2 regions of the Halobacillus sp. ACCC02827 genome follow, and region 1 is predicted to be linked to the other one. Evidence: predicted binding sites of a transcription regulator. Region 1 holds the regulator's gene; the other holds the start of a gene.

The links. The regulator CtsR, encoded in region 1, represses protease genes until heat stress. The targets are predictions, from matches to a motif close to ATGGTCAATAAAGGTCAAACA.
Region 2: the regulator CtsR is predicted to act here: its motif matches at 5,598-5,618, upstream of clpP (ATP-dependent Clp endopeptidase proteolytic subunit ClpP).

The regions. Positions count from the first base shown of each region.
Region 1 covers NZ_CP128168.1:99,267-106,939, forward strand. The annotation lists rRNA gene QRD89_RS00570 (16S ribosomal RNA) at 1-825, shown strand, start outside; rRNA gene QRD89_RS00575 (23S ribosomal RNA) at 1,008-3,926, shown strand; rRNA gene rrf (5S ribosomal RNA) at 4,013-4,126, shown strand; gene QRD89_RS00585 (MgtC/SapB family protein) at 4,212-4,904, shown strand; gene QRD89_RS00590 (CtsR family transcriptional regulator) at 5,069-5,527, shown strand; gene mcsA (protein-arginine kinase activator protein McsA) at 5,549-6,097, shown strand; gene mcsB (protein-arginine kinase McsB) at 6,098-7,168, shown strand; gene clpC (ATP-dependent protease ATP-binding subunit ClpC) at 7,187-7,673, shown strand, end outside.
Region 2 covers NZ_CP128168.1:2,641,920-2,649,592, reverse strand. The annotation lists gene trxB (thioredoxin-disulfide reductase) at 1-927, shown strand, start outside; gene QRD89_RS14105 (8-oxo-dGTP diphosphatase) at 1,158-1,628, shown strand; gene rapZ (RNase adapter RapZ) at 1,650-2,528, shown strand; gene mgfK (gluconeogenesis morphogenetic factor MgfK) at 2,532-3,485, shown strand; gene whiA (DNA-binding protein WhiA) at 3,518-4,474, shown strand; gene QRD89_RS14085 (HPr family phosphocarrier protein) at 4,605-4,856, shown strand; gene clpP (ATP-dependent Clp endopeptidase proteolytic subunit ClpP) at 4,951-5,541, opposite strand; tRNA gene QRD89_RS14075 (tRNA-Arg) at 5,820-5,895, shown strand; gene QRD89_RS14070 (hypothetical protein) at 6,177-6,401, shown strand; gene QRD89_RS14065 (glutaredoxin family protein) at 6,435-6,656, shown strand; gene QRD89_RS14060 (sugar-binding transcriptional regulator) at 6,809-7,673, shown strand, end outside.

The DNA.
Region 1 (7,673 bases):
ACCAGTGGCGAAGGCGACTCTCTGGTCTGTTTCTGACGCTGAGGTGCGAAAGCGTGGGTAGCAAACAGGATTAGATACCCTGGTAGTCCACGCCGTAAACGATGAGTGCTAGGTGTTAGGGGGCTTCCACCCCTTAGTGCTGAAGTTAACGCATTAAGCACTCCGCCTGGGGAGTACGGCCGCAAGGCTGAAACTCAAAGGAATTGACGGGGGCCCGCACAAGCGGTGGAGCATGTGGTTTAATTCGAAGCAACGCGAAGAACCTTACCAGGTCTTGACATCCTTGGACCTCCCTAGAGATAGGGATTTCCCTTCGGGGACCAAGTGACAGGTGGTGCATGGTTGTCGTCAGCTCGTGTCGTGAGATGTTGGGTTAAGTCCCGCAACGAGCGCAACCCCTGATCTTAGTTGCCAGCATTCAGTTGGGCACTCTAAGGTGACTGCCGGTGACAAACCGGAGGAAGGCGGGGATGACGTCAAATCATCATGCCCCTTATGACCTGGGCTACACACGTGCTACAATGGATGGTACAAAGGGCAGCGAAGCCGCGAGGTGTAGCAAATCCCATAAAACCATTCTCAGTTCGGATTGCAGGCTGCAACTCGCCTGCATGAAGCCGGAATCGCTAGTAATCGCGGATCAGCATGCCGCGGTGAATACGTTCCCGGGCCTTGTACACACCGCCCGTCACACCACGAGAGTTGGTAACACCCGAAGTCGGTGAGGTAACCTTTTGGAGCCAGCCGCCGAAGGTGGGACCAATGATTGGGGTGAAGTCGTAACAAGGTAGCCGTATCGGAAGGTGCGGCTGGATCACCTCCTTTCTAAGGATTTAGAACGGAAGCGTACTTGGTTGGTTGTTCAGTTTTGAGAGATCGAAAGATTTCTCTGAACTACGTGAACCTTGAAAACTGGATAAGGAATCATCGTATCATCTAACGATGAAACGATTGATGACAAGACATCAAACATCGAAAGTTTTAAACAAACGTCTTTTCACGACGATAGTTAAGTGAATAAGGGCGCACGGTGGATGCCTTGGTACTAGGAGCCGATGAAGGACGGGACTAACACCGATATGCTCCGGCGAGCCGTAAGTAGGCTTTGACCCGGAGATTTCCGAATGGGGAAACCCACTGTTCGTAATGGAGCAGGATCTTATGCTGAATACATAGGTATAAGAAGGCAGACCCGGGGAACTGAAACATCTAAGTACCCGGAGGAAGAGAAAGCAAATGCGATTTCCCAAGTAGCGGCGAGCGAAACGGAATCAGCCCAAACCAAGAGGCTTGCCTCTTGGGGTTGTAGGACACTCCTTTGGAGTTACCAAGGAGGAAGGTAGATGAATCGATCTGGAACGATCAGCCAGAGCAGGTAACAGCCCTGTAGTCGAAACCTTTCTCCCTCCGGAGTGTATCCTGAGTACGGCGGAACACGTGAAATTCCGTCGGAATCCGGGAGGACCATCTCCCAAGGCTAAATACTCCCTAGTGACCGATAGTGAACCAGTACCGTGAGGGAAAGGTGAAAAGCACCCCGGAAGGGGAGTGAAAGAGATCCTGAAACCGTGTGCCTACAAGTAGTCAGAGCCCGTTAATGGGTGATGGCGTGCCTTTTGTAGAATGAACCGGCGAGTTACGACCGTATGCAAGGTTAAGCAGCAGAAGCGGAGCCGCAGCGAAAGCGAGTCTGAATAGGGCGAGTGAGTATGCGGTCGTAGACCCGAAACCGTGTGATCTACCCATGTCCAGGGTGAAGGTCAGGTAACACTGACTGGAGGCCCGAACCCACGCAAGTTGAAAATTGCGGGGATGAGGTGTGGGTAGGGGTGAAATGCCAATCGAACACGGAGATAGCTGGTTCTCTCCGAAATAGCTTTAGGGCTAGCCTCAGAATAGAAAGTCATGGAGGTAGAGCACTGATTGGACGAGGGGCCCCTATCGGGTTACCGAATTCAGTCAAACTCCGAATGCCATAGACTTTGTTCTGGGAGTCAGACTGTGGGTGATAAGGTTCATAGTCGAGAGGGAAACAGCCCAGACCGCCAGCTAAGGTCCCAAAGTGTGTGTTAAGTGGAAAAGGATGTGGAGTTGCTTAGACAACCAGGATGTTGGCTTAGAAGCAGCCATCATTTAAAGAGTGCGTAATAGCTCACTGGTCGAGTGACTCTGCGCCGAAAATGTACCGGGGCTAAACACACCACCGAAGCTGCGGATTGATCGTAGGATCAATGGTAGGAGAGCGTTCTAAGGGCCGTGAAGTCAGACCGTAAGGACTGGTGGAGCGCTTAGAAGTGAGAATGCCGGTATGAGTAGCGAAAAAAGAGTGAGAATCTCTTTCACCGAATGCCTAAGGTTTCCTGAGGAAGGCTCGTCCTCTCAGGGTTAGTCGGGACCTAAGCCGAGGCCGAAAGGCGTAGGCGATGGACAACAGGTTGATATTCCTGTACCACCTCCTTTCCGTTTGAACGACGGGGGGACGCAGGAGGATAAGGAGAGCGTGCCATTGGATGTGCACGTCCAAGCAGTGAGACGGTCGGATAGGCAAATCCGTCCGGCATAACGTCAAGCTGTGATGGGGAGGGAACTATAGTACCGAAGCTCCTGAGTTCACACTGCCAAGAAAATCCTCTAGTGAGGAAAGAGGTGCCCGTACCGCAAACCGACACAGGTAGGCGAGGAGAGGATCCTAAGGTGAGCGGGAGAACTCTCGTTAAGGAACTCGGCAAAATGACCCCGTAACTTCGGGAGAAGGGGTGCTCCTCTGCCGAGGAGCCGCAGTGAAAAGGCCCAAGCGACTGTTTACCAAAAACACAGGTCTCTGCGAAGCCGTAAGGCGAAGTATAGGGGCTGACACCTGCCCGGTGCTGGAAGGTTAAGGGGATGCGTTAGCGTAAGCGAAGCGTTGAACCGAAGCCCCAGTAAACGGCGGCCGTAACTATAACGGTCCTAAGGTAGCGAAATTCCTTGTCGGGTAAGTTCCGACCCGCACGAAAGGTGCAACGACTTGGGCACTGTCTCAACGAGAGACCCGGTGAAATTATACTATGTGTGAAGATGCACATTACCCGCGACAGGACGGAAAGACCCCGTGGAGCTTTACTGTAGCCTGATATTGAATGTTGGTACAGCTTGTACAGGATAGGTAGGAGCCTTGGAAGCCGGAGCGCTAGCTTCGGTGGAGGCGCTGGTGGGATACTACCCTGGCTGTACGGACATTCTAACCCAGGACCGTGATCCGGTCCGGAGACAGTGTCAGGTGGGCAGTTTGACTGGGGCGGTCGCCTCCCAAAGAGTAACGGAGGCGCCCAAAGGTTCCCTCAGAATGGTTGGAAATCATTCGCAGAGTGTAAAGGCACAAGGGAGCTTGACTGCGAGACCTACAAGTCGAGCAGGGACGAAAGTCGGGCTTAGTGATCCGGCGGTACCGCATGGAAGGGCCGTCGCTCAACGGATAAAAGCTACCCCGGGGATAACAGGCTTATCTCCCCCAAGAGTCCACATCGACGGGGAGGTTTGGCACCTCGATGTCGGCTCATCGCATCCTGGGGCTGTAGTCGGTCCCAAGGGTTGGGCTGTTCGCCCATTAAAGCGGTACGCGAGCTGGGTTCAGAACGTCGTGAGACAGTTCGGTCCCTATCCGTCGTGGGCGTTGGAAATTTGAAAGGAGCTGTCCTTAGTACGAGAGGACCGGGATGGACACACCGCTGGTGTACCAGTTGTTCCGCCAGGAGCATAGCTGGGTAGCTACGTGTGGTCGGGATAAGTGCTGAAAGCATCTAAGCATGAAGCCCCCCTTGAGATGAGATTTCCCTTTGCCTTCGAGCAAATAAGATCCCTCAGAGACGATGAGGTTGATAGGTCCGAGGTGGAAGCGTGGTGACACGTGGAGCTGACGGATACTAATGGATCGATGACTTATCTATCTGATCATAGATCGCGTGAAAAACGTTTCTTTCGATAAAGATGTTTCCTTATCCAGTTTTGAGGGTTTACCTCAATAGAATATTGATGTGGTGGTGAAGGCGAAGAGGTCACACCTGTTCCCATGCCGAACACAGCAGTTAAGCTCTTCAGCGCCGATGGTAGTCGGGTAGATCCCCGTGAGAGTAGGACGCTGCCACGTCATTTTAGAAACCAGAAGTTATTACTTCTGGTTTTTTTCTATATTCAGAACCGGTTTCATATGAATATAGAAAGGGGGAACTGCGGTGCACTGGTCTTATTTCTTTCATGATGATATTGTTTTAATTATTTTCCGCCTGTGCTTTGCTTTAGTGTTATCAGGATTAATCGGTTTTGAAAGGGAGATTAAGAATCAATCGGCGGGCTTTAGGACACATATTTTGGTCGGGGTTGGTGCTTGTTTAATGATGCTGCTTTCTCTCTATGGGTTTACGGAATTTATGAGCCTTCACGAGCAGGTGAGGTTTGACCCGGCGAGGATACCTTCTTACGTTATCAGTGGAATTGGTTTTTTAGGTGCCGGGACCATTATGGTAAACGGCTTGACGATTAAAGGTCTTACAACAGCAGCGTCGATCTGGACGGTAGCAGCAATTGGATTAGTAGTCGGTGCTGGGTTATACGATGTTGCTACGTTTACCACTTTAGTCGTGCTGACAAGCTTGGCCTTTCTGAATAGAATGGAAAAACATAAAGTTAGAGGCAAGCGGAAAAACAGCTATAGCATTACCGTTCGTGGAAGTGCAAGGGTGCATCGGGTTCTGTCGGTATTTGAGGAATTTCAATTGACCATTCAAAAAGTGGAGGTCCTGTCTCTACCTGAGAGCCAAAAGAAATTGTTGGTTGAGGTAAGTCCGTCTCAGTCCTATGATCGTACACTTGTGATGGGTCGAATCAGTGAGCAGGAAGGAGTTATGAAAATGACACATTATATTTAAGGCTGTGCAGGAAAAAACTGCACGGCTTTTTGTTTTATTTGCTAACGAAAAGGGGAAACATAGTTGATGTATTTATCATAAACAATATAGTTGCGTACCAGTAAAATATGAGTATAATGAAATTAAAGTCAAAGATAGTCAAAGTCAAAAGAGGGGGAGGGAAAATGCGAAATATATCAGACATCATAGAGGAATATTTAAAGAAAACCCTCGATGAGTCCCAAACCATTGAAATTAAAAGAAGCGAAATTGCTGAGCGTTTCCAGTGTGTACCTTCGCAGATTAATTACGTGATTAAGACAAGGTTCACTGTGGAAAAGGGGTATATAGTGGAAAGTAAACGCGGAGGCGGCGGGTACATCCGGATCAGTCGGGTTCCTTATCGGAAATACGCTGATATGATCGAGGAATTGATGGATTTAATCCAACCCCGTATCTCCCAGACCCAAGCGGTGGACGTTCTGGAGCGACTTATCGATTATGAGGTCATTACAGAACGGGAAGCGAAGATCATGGAAAGCATCGTTGACCGTGATGTGCTCAAATTTTCTCTCCCTCTACGCGATGAGATAAGAGCAAGAATCATGACGGCGATGCTGTTCACCCTTAAATATAAATGCTGATTGCGGAAAGGGGAGATTCAGATGGAATGCCAGGAATGTCATCAAAGACAGGCAACCGTTCATTTGACTCAGGTAGTAAATGGGCAAAAGTCGGAGATACATGTGTGTGAAGTATGTGCGAAAGAATATGGATATGTTAATTATGGAGAAGAAAACTTTACTCTGAATGATCTTCTATCCGGACTCTTTCATTCGGATAGCCCTTCTCCATACAGCGATCAGAACAAAGCTGCACCTCAGCAGAAATCTCCATTAAAATGTTCCAACTGTGGTTTGACATATGAAGAGTTTGCAAGGATTGGCAAGTTTGGTTGCGGAAAGTGCTATACCACTTTCGGCGAACGACTGGATCCAATTTTAAGGCGGGTGCACAGTGGAAATACAAGGCATGATGGGAAGATTCCTAAAAGAGAAAGCGGCAATCTCCATTTAAAGAAAGAGATAGAAGAATACAAAGCTAATCTTCGACAATTAATTGAGCAGGAAGAATTTGAAGAGGCAGCGAAAGTTAGAGATAGGATCAGATCTTTGGAAGGGCGTCTTCATAGTGGAGAGGCAGGTGATGAGTAGATGTCGTTACAGAATTTTGTAAATGAGGCTATCAGTCCCTGGATGAAACAGGAGGGGCCGGACAGCGATATTGTGATGAGCAGCCGCATACGTCTTGCCCGGAACTTCTCCCAATATCCATTTCCGATTATTGGATCTGAAGAATCCTTAGAAGAAGTATTGGAATTCTTTCAGAAAGAGTTTCAAGAAGAGTCCTTTAGAGATTATGAAGATTTTGAAATGGTCCGGATGACGGATCTTCAGCCGGTTGAAAAAAGAGTGTTGGTTGAAAAACACTTGATCAGCCCGCATCTCGCTGAAAAATCGGACACCTCGGCTGCGTTGATTTCGCAGAACGAGCAGGTGTCGATTATGGTTAATGAAGAGGATCATATCCGCCTTCAACTTTATTTCCCTGGTTTCCAGCTGGATAAGGCGTTGGAACAGGCATCACAACTCGACGATTGGCTGGAAGAGAAAATTGATTATGCATTTGATGAGAAACGCGGGTATTTGACCGCTTGTCCGACGAATGTCGGCACCGGAATGCGGGCATCAGTTATGATGCACCTGCCGGCATTATCCATGACTCAGCAGATCAATCGTATGATTCCCGCGATCAACCAGCTTGGCTTAGTTGTCCGTGGCATCTATGGGGAAGGAAGCGAAGCACTGGGGAATATTTTTCAAATATCGAACCAGATCACGCTTGGTAAGTCGGAAGGTGACATTGTAGAAGACCTCCACAGTGTGGTAAAGCAGTTGATCGATCAAGAGCGAAGAGCGAGGGAAGTGCTTCTGAGCCGGTCAGGAATTCAACTGGAGGACCGCATTTTTCGATCCTATGGTGTTCTAACCAACAGTCGAATCATAGAGTCTAAAGAGGCAGCAAAATGTTTATCCGATTTACGGTTAGGTATCGATTTGGACTTTATCGACCACATACCACGGACGATCTTGAATGAATTGATGATTTTAACGCAGCCGGGCTTTTTGCAACAGTACGCCAAAGCCAGCTTATCTCCCGATGAACGGGATGTAAGAAGGGCGTCTCTAATCAGGGAAAGACTTCAATTAGAAAACGAAGAATAATGTTAGGAGGGAATGTCCATGATGTTTGGGCGATTTACAGAAAGAGCACAAAAAGTTTTGGCACTGGCACAAGAGGAAGCAGTACGCTTAGGTCATAATAATATCGGGACGGAACACATCCTGCTTGGTTTAGTGAGTGAAGGGGAGGGAATTGCTGCGAAAGCTCTGACAGCTCTCGGCCTTGAATCCTCCAAAATCCAACAGGAAGTGGAGAAACTGATCGGTAAAGGGGAAAAGGTATCCCAAACGATCCACTATACTCCAAGAGCTAAGAAGGTCATAGAATTGTCTATGGATGAAGCTCGTAAGCTGGGACATTCATATGTAGGGACAGAGCACATTCTCCTTGGTTTAATCCGAGAAGGAGAAGGGGTAGCGGCCCGCGTTCTTAACAACCTTGGTGTAAGCCTTAATAAAGCCCGTCAGCAAGTATTGCAGCTGCTTGGGAACAATGAGTCTACAGGCGGTCAAAATCGTCGTGGAGGCGCTTCTGGAGGACAGGCGA
Region 2 (7,673 bases), 1.1 Mb from region 1:
GTAATCATTGCAGGAGCCGGTCCTGCTGGAATGACTGCTGCCGTATACGCTTCCCGTGCCAACCTGGATACGCTTATGATTGAACGCGGCGTACCCGGCGGTCAGATGGCAAACACGGAAGATGTAGAGAACTATCCTGGATATGAAAGCATTCTTGGTCCGGACCTTTCCAATAAAATGTTCGAGCACGCGAAGAAATTCGGTGCGGAGTATGCGTACGGAGATATTAAAGAAGTTATAGACGGCAAGGAATATAAGACGGTCCGTGCCGGTAATAAGGAGTATAAAGCCCGTGCTGTCATCGTGACGACCGGCGCCCAGTATAAAGAACTAGGTGTACCGGGTGAAAAAGAGCTCGGAGGTCGTGGTGTGTCCTATTGCGCGGTGTGTGACGGAGCTTTCTTCCGTGATAAAGAACTCGTCGTTGTAGGAGGCGGAGATTCCGCTGTAGAAGAAGGGGTATATCTCACTCGCTTTGCCAGCAAAGTTACGATTATACACCGTCGCGATGAGCTTCGTGCACAGAAAATCCTTCAAGACCGTGCATTTGATAACGATAAGATCGAATTCATCTGGGATACGGTTGTTAAATCCATCAATGATAAAGACGGGAAAGTGGGAAGTGTCACACTTCACAACAATAAAACAGGCGAAACGCAGGAGTTTGATACGAACGGTGCATTCATTTATATTGGAATGAATCCTCTGAGTAAGCCTTTTGAAAGCCTTGGGATTACGAATGAACAAGGTTATATTGAAACAGACGAAAACATGGAAACGAAAGTTCCTGGTATTTTTGCAGCCGGGGATATTCGTGAGAAAGAGCTGCGGCAAATCGTCACTGCGACTGGTGACGGCAGTATCGCCGCTCAATCTGCGCAGCACTATATCGAGAACCTTTTAGAAGAATTGAAAGTGGTCAATTAACACAGCTTTTTAACGCATGTGTAACACGTGTGAAACATTCACTTGTTATGATGAAATCAAGCAATTGACCCCCCTTTAATAGATTTTTCCATCAGGCACAGGTGCATGTCATCTGTGCCTTTTTTTGCGCTTTGGACCAGGCGTATCAATCCAATCATTGTGGGCGTCTGTGTATTCATTGTATAATGGGGGAAGATGCCTTTTCAGAAAGAAACAGAGGTGACTGGAGAATGCAACGTGTAGCAAACTGTGTATTACATGTGAATGATTATGTACTGTTATTGAAAAAGCCGCGCCGAGGATGGTATGTAGCACCGGGCGGGAAAATGGAAGCAGGCGAAAACATCAAAGATTCAGCTGTCCGTGAATTTTGGGAAGAGACGGGATTGACCGTCACAGATCCTGAAATGCGCGGTTCTTTCACGTTCGTCATGCGTGAAGAAGGAACGACCGTTCAGGAATGGATGATGTTCACTTTTTACAGCACTTCCTATACAGGAGAACTCCTTGAAATCAGCGAAGAAGGTGAACTGGAGTGGGTACACGTAGACGACGTGCTTCAAAAGCCGATGGCTGAAGGAGACCGGGAAATTTTCCACCATCTTCTCAACAGTAAGGAACAAGTATATGGAACATTTGTATATACGACGGACTTCCAGTTGCTTGATAAGGAACTGGACCCGTCTCAGCCTGAAAAATGAGGAGCGATGCAAACGATGCATATGGATACAGATGAAACGCAGTTAGTCATTATCACAGGAATGTCAGGCGCAGGAAAAACTGTGGCTGTTCAAAGTTTTGAAGATCTCGGTTTTTTTTGTGTCGATAATTTACCACCCGCTCTCCTTCCAAAGTTCCTGGAACTGATGAAAGATTCGAGCAATAATATACAAAACGTGGCTCTTGTCATGGATCTGCGTGGAAGAGAATTCTTTGATTCCTTATTTGACTCGCTGGACCGGCTGGGTAAAGAAGAGTGGTTGCAGGAGCATATTCTATTTCTCGACGCAGAGGATCAATCACTTGTGTCCCGCTATAAAGAAACAAGGCGTTCTCATCCACTTGCGAAAGACGGGCTTCCCCTTGAAGGGATAAGGAAAGAACGTAAGATGTTGGATGAGCTTCGGGGAAGATCTCAGAAAATCATTGACACCACCACATTAAAGCCTAAAGAATTACGTGAACAAATCATAGAGAACTATCGTCAGAGAGAACAGCAGGTCTTTTCTGTCCAGATGGTGTCGTTCGGTTTTAAGTACGGGGTGCCTATTGATGCAGATCTAATGTTTGACGTTCGTTTTCTCCCAAACCCCCATTACGTGGAACACATGCGTCCTCTAACCGGATTGAATACAGAGGTGTCTTCGTATGTTTTTAAATGGTCGGACACTCAGAAATTCCTTGAGAAATTGAAGGATCTTCTCCAATTCATGCTTCCCCAGTATAAAAGGGAAGGAAAGAGCCAGCTCGTAGTTGCGATCGGTTGTACAGGCGGTCAGCACCGCTCTGTCGCATTGGCCGAGCATTTGTGCGAATATTTCTCCTCAGACTTTGTCACCCACGTGACTCATCGAGACATTGAGAAGAGAAAGGGTCGGTAAGGGATGGATAAGAAAACGAAACCACGCGTCGTCGTCGTAGGAGGCGGGACTGGAATGCCGGTCTTGTTACGCGGTTTGAAGTATCTGCCCATTGATTTATCCGCAATTGTTACCGTAGCAGACGACGGAGGCAGCTCGGGTCGTCTGCGGACGGAAATGGCAATCCCGGCTCCTGGTGATATTCGAAACGTGGTAGCTGCGTTGTCGGATGCAGAACCAATGCTTCTGGAGTTGTTTCAGCACAGATTCTCAAATGGGAACGGCTTATCCGGTCACTCTATGGGAAACCTTTTACTGGCTGCGATGGCATCGATGACCGGGGACTTCTATCAGGGTATTAAAGAAATCTCCCGGGTGCTGAACGTGCGCGGAAACATATACCCGATCGCCAATCATTCGATGAGCCTGCATGCAGAAATGGAAGACGGAACCATTGTTACAGGTGAATCGCTCATTCCTAAGCAGAATAAAAGGATCAAGAAGGTGTTTGTAAGCCCTACACCGGTGCAGCCACTTCCGGAAGCGGTCGAAGCAATCAATGCTGCAGACTTGATTGTCATCTCTCCGGGGAGCCTGTATACCAGTATCCTTCCAAATATCATCATCCCGGAAATTGGAGAGGCATTAAGGGAAACGAAAGCAAAAGTGACGTATATCTGCAATGTGATGACCCAGGAAGGGGAAACTTCCGGTTATACGGCAGCAGATCACATCCAGGCACTGTTCGATCATATCGGTGAAGGTGTACTCCAGTCGGTCATTGTCCATAATCAGCCGATTGATCGAGGTGTCAGGAAGGCATACGCCGAGGAAAATGCAGAACCGGTAGTTTATGACATCGATCGGATCAAATCGATGGGAATAGAAGTAATAGAAGAAGACATCATAGACAGGAGCAAGCCAATGCTTCGTCATGATACAGAGAAAATTGCCCGTTTACTGCAATCCATGCTTTAAACGGTAACTTCTCGACAAAGGGGGTGGACATCATGTCATTTGCATCAGAAATTAAGAAAGAATTGACCAATGTAGAGTCGGATACACATTGCATGGAATCAGAATTGGCGGCTTTAGTGAGAATGAACGGGACGTTTTCCTTCTCAAATCGAGAATATATCCTCGATGTCCAAACGGAAAATGCGGCTATTGCGAGGAGAATCTATACGCTCATCAAGAAGCTCTATCCCTACCCGGTAGAACTGCTTGTTAGGAAAAAAATGCGTTTGAAAAAGAATAATGTCTATATTGTCAGGCTGACGGAGAATGCGAAAATCGTTCTGGAGGACTTGGAAATATTAAAGGGGCCGCTGTCGATAAATCCTGAAATTCCCGAGAAGTATTTGCAAGAAACCTGCTGTAAACGTGCATACTTGAGAGGCGCATTTCTTGCAGGGGGATCTGTTAACAATCCAGAGACATCTTCCTATCACTTAGAGATTTACTCATCCGATGAGGAACACAACGAAGCGTTGTGTACGTTGATGAACAGTTTCGGTCTTCATGCACGCACTCTGAGCAGAAAAAAGGGCTATATCACGTATTTGAAAGAAGCAGATAAAATTACAGAATTGATTAGTAACATCGGAGCACACCAGGCTTTATTCAAATTCGAAGACGTACGTATTGTACGCGATATGCGAAACTCGGTGAACCGTCTCGTCAACTGCGAAACGGCGAATTTGAATAAAACGATCGGTGCAGCGTTCCGTCAGGTAGAGAACATCAAGTTCATAAAACGTACGGTTGGTTTAGAAGCTCTTCCGGATAAACTCCAGGAGATAGCTATGCTTCGGCTTCAATATCAGGAAGTTTCCTTGAAAGAACTGGGCGAGTATGTCTCAGGTGGTGCCATCAGTAAATCAGGAATCAATCATCGTTTACGGAAAATAGACGAGTTTGCTGAAAAGGTACGCAGAGGAGAAGTTGCAGAAAACTCAAGAAACTGATGTAAGCTTAACAAATCCGTGCTATAATATTAGGTAATCCAACGCTTTCATAATTTTGGAAAGCGTTCTTTTTTACACCGGACTGAATCCGCTTACAACGGAGCGGTATTTATAGAGAGGAGCGTGAGTGATGATTGAGAAACAAGTGAAAATTGAATTGGACACAGGGCTTCAGGCAAGACCGGCCGCGCAGTTTGTCCAGGAAGCCAACAAGTTTTCTGCTGATGTGTTTATAGAAAAGGCGGAGAAGCGTGTAAATGCGAAAAGCATTATGGGATTAATGAGTCTTGCTGTCGGAACAGACGAAGAAATCAAATTGATTGCTGACGGTACAGATGAACAGGAAGCGATAGAGCGTCTGACAGCATTCGTGAAGAATTGACGACATTCTTGTGAAAGAATGAGCGCAAAGCAGGTATCGATTTCAAAAAATAAAAAATCCTCTTCGGCTGACCGCCGGAGAGGATTTTTTGGAGTTATTTGTCTGTAACTTTTGTCATAACCTTATCAATCAAACCATACTCTACCGCTTCATGTGCGGACATAAAGTTGTCGCGGTCTGTGTCGCGCTCGATTACTTCAATCGGCTGACCTGTACGCTCGGAAAGGATTTGGTTTAATTTTTCACGCATTTTAATAATTCGTTTCGCGTGAATCTCGATGTCCGTCGCTTGTCCTTGCGTACCTCCAAGCGGCTGGTGGATCATTACTTCACTGTTAGGAAGTGCGTAACGTTTGCCGGGTTCTCCTGCATTAAGGAGGAACGCACCCATAGACGCTGCCATACCTGTACAGATGGTGGATACATCAGGCTTGATGAACTGCATCGTATCATAGATGGCCATACCTGCGGTAATAGATCCACCCGGAGAGTTAATGTATAGAGAGATATCTTTCTCCGGATCATCAGCGGCAAGGAATAGCAGCTGGGAAACGACAGAGTTCGCGATATTATCATCGATCGGGCTGCCGAGCATGATGATACGGTCTTTAAGTAAGCGGGAGTAAATGTCGTAAGCACGCTCTCCACGGTTTGTCTGTTCAATAACTGTTGGGACTAGATTCATTTCAAATTCCTCCTTATCATCAAGTCAATATGATGGAATACATTAATCATACAATTAAGGTCAATGAAGGTCAAACAAAAACGATCGACCTTTTTCTCGATTTTCCTTCTACCATCATACCCTTAAATTTCCTTACTAAACGTCGCACGTCGTAATTGAATAATTTTTCTGCCTTTCCTCTTTATTTCCCTCCTTGATAAATAAGATTTCAGGAATGTAGTGGAAAAGGTTGCGTTTTTTTAAGAATAACCTTATAATAGATTTTGCATGTCGCTAATGCGCCTGTAGCTCAGTTGGATAGAGCGGTAGATTCCGGTTCTACGTCAGTCGGGGGTTCGAATCCTCTCAGGCGCGCTGAAAATACATAATGTGATAAAAACCCCGATCATTCATTGAGAAGATCGGGGTTTTTATTTTGTGTGTATCTGTTATTATATAAAGATAATGATATTTGAAGGATGATCTGCAGTTACAAAGATGTTCTTTAGATTAAAGTTATACAAAATACGCACAGAAATGATACGAACATTTATTTGGTTTTGCTATCGTAATGTAGTTCCTTAAAGGGTCGGAGTATGTTAGAATTTATATAATAGATGAGATACTTTTCGCTTTGGAATAGAAAAGGGGTATATATGACAAACCTAATCCGTTACAAAATGTTGTCGACTGAGGAAATATCTGAAGACAGACGGATCCACGTGTTCGACATGCAGCGTCAGCGGAAGCTGTCCTTCAATTATGAGTCGCTGAAACGTACACCCGAGAATTATGTAGGCGAAGAGTTAACGGACTTTCTGAAAAAGAGGAAAATGAAAATCGACAATGGTTTTTACGATAAGACCGGGCACGCTTCATAAGCGTGCCTTTTTTGTAAGGAAAGGGGTGTTCATATGAAGGAGGTAGTCTTGTACAGCAGGCCGGGTTGTAAATTGTGTGAAGAGGTAAAACAGCTGATCGAACTGTTCGATGCACATGTATTGGAAGTAAATATTGAGGATAATCCAGATCTATTGGAGAAATATATACTTGAAATACCGGTGGTCGATATCTCAGGCGAGACATTGGATTATAGAAGCATAGACTATTTCCAGTTGGAAAAGCGTTTACAATAAAAAACGTGTCGTATTCTGCTTGCGATTAGCCGGAGCGACTGTTAATATTAAACCTGTAATAAGATATTTTTTTGCTCCAAGCGGGACAGAATATGACTGGCTGGGACATAAATTATCCCGGTTGGTATTATTTCAAAGAAGGAGCTTTTTCCATGAGAGCGTTCATCGACTTACAGAAGAAATTATTCCCCGACGTTCTGGACGTTATGCAGCGGCGTTATCAGTTGTTGTACTACATTCAGATCATGCAGCCAGTCGGGCGGAGGGCGTTGGCGGAGAACATAGCACTCGCTGAGCGTACCGTTCGAAGTGAGGTTGATTTTCTTAATAAACAAGGCGCCGTCGAGATTACGTCCAGAGGTATGCATTTGACATATGAAGGGCAGAACATTCTTGAACAGCTAGCCGAGTTTATTAAAGAGGTCACGGGAATAAAGGTTTTAGAACAGCAGCTTAAGGATAAATTAAACCTAGATTATGCTGTTGTTGTTCCTGGAGACAGCGATGAGCTCCCTTGGGTTAAACAAGAGATGGGAAAAGCGTGTACCGAGTATTTGAAAAGGCATATTGTCCCCAATCAAGCAATCGCCATTACAGGTGGATCCACGATGGCCGCTGTCGCACAAATGATGCGTCCATACCGTGGAGCCGACCAGTGCCTGTATGTGCCTGCCCGCGGCGGTCTTGGGGAGAGAGTGGAGAATCAGGCCAATACGATCTGTGCTGAAATGGCCAAAAAAGCAAAAGGAGACTATCGTCTTCTTTATGTACCCGATCCACTTAGTGAAGAATCCTATATGACGATAAAAAAAGAGCCTTCCATTAAAGAAGTGCTTGAAATCATCCGCCATGCGGATATCGTCATCCACGGAGTAGGAGACGCCCTGACGATGGCTGAACGACGGAAAACATCCCGGGAACAGCTGGAGCTCATCAAAGAGAACCATGCTGTCGGGGAAGCTTTCGGATATTACTTCAATAGAAGTGGGGAAGTTGTTCATAAAGTCCGCACCGTCG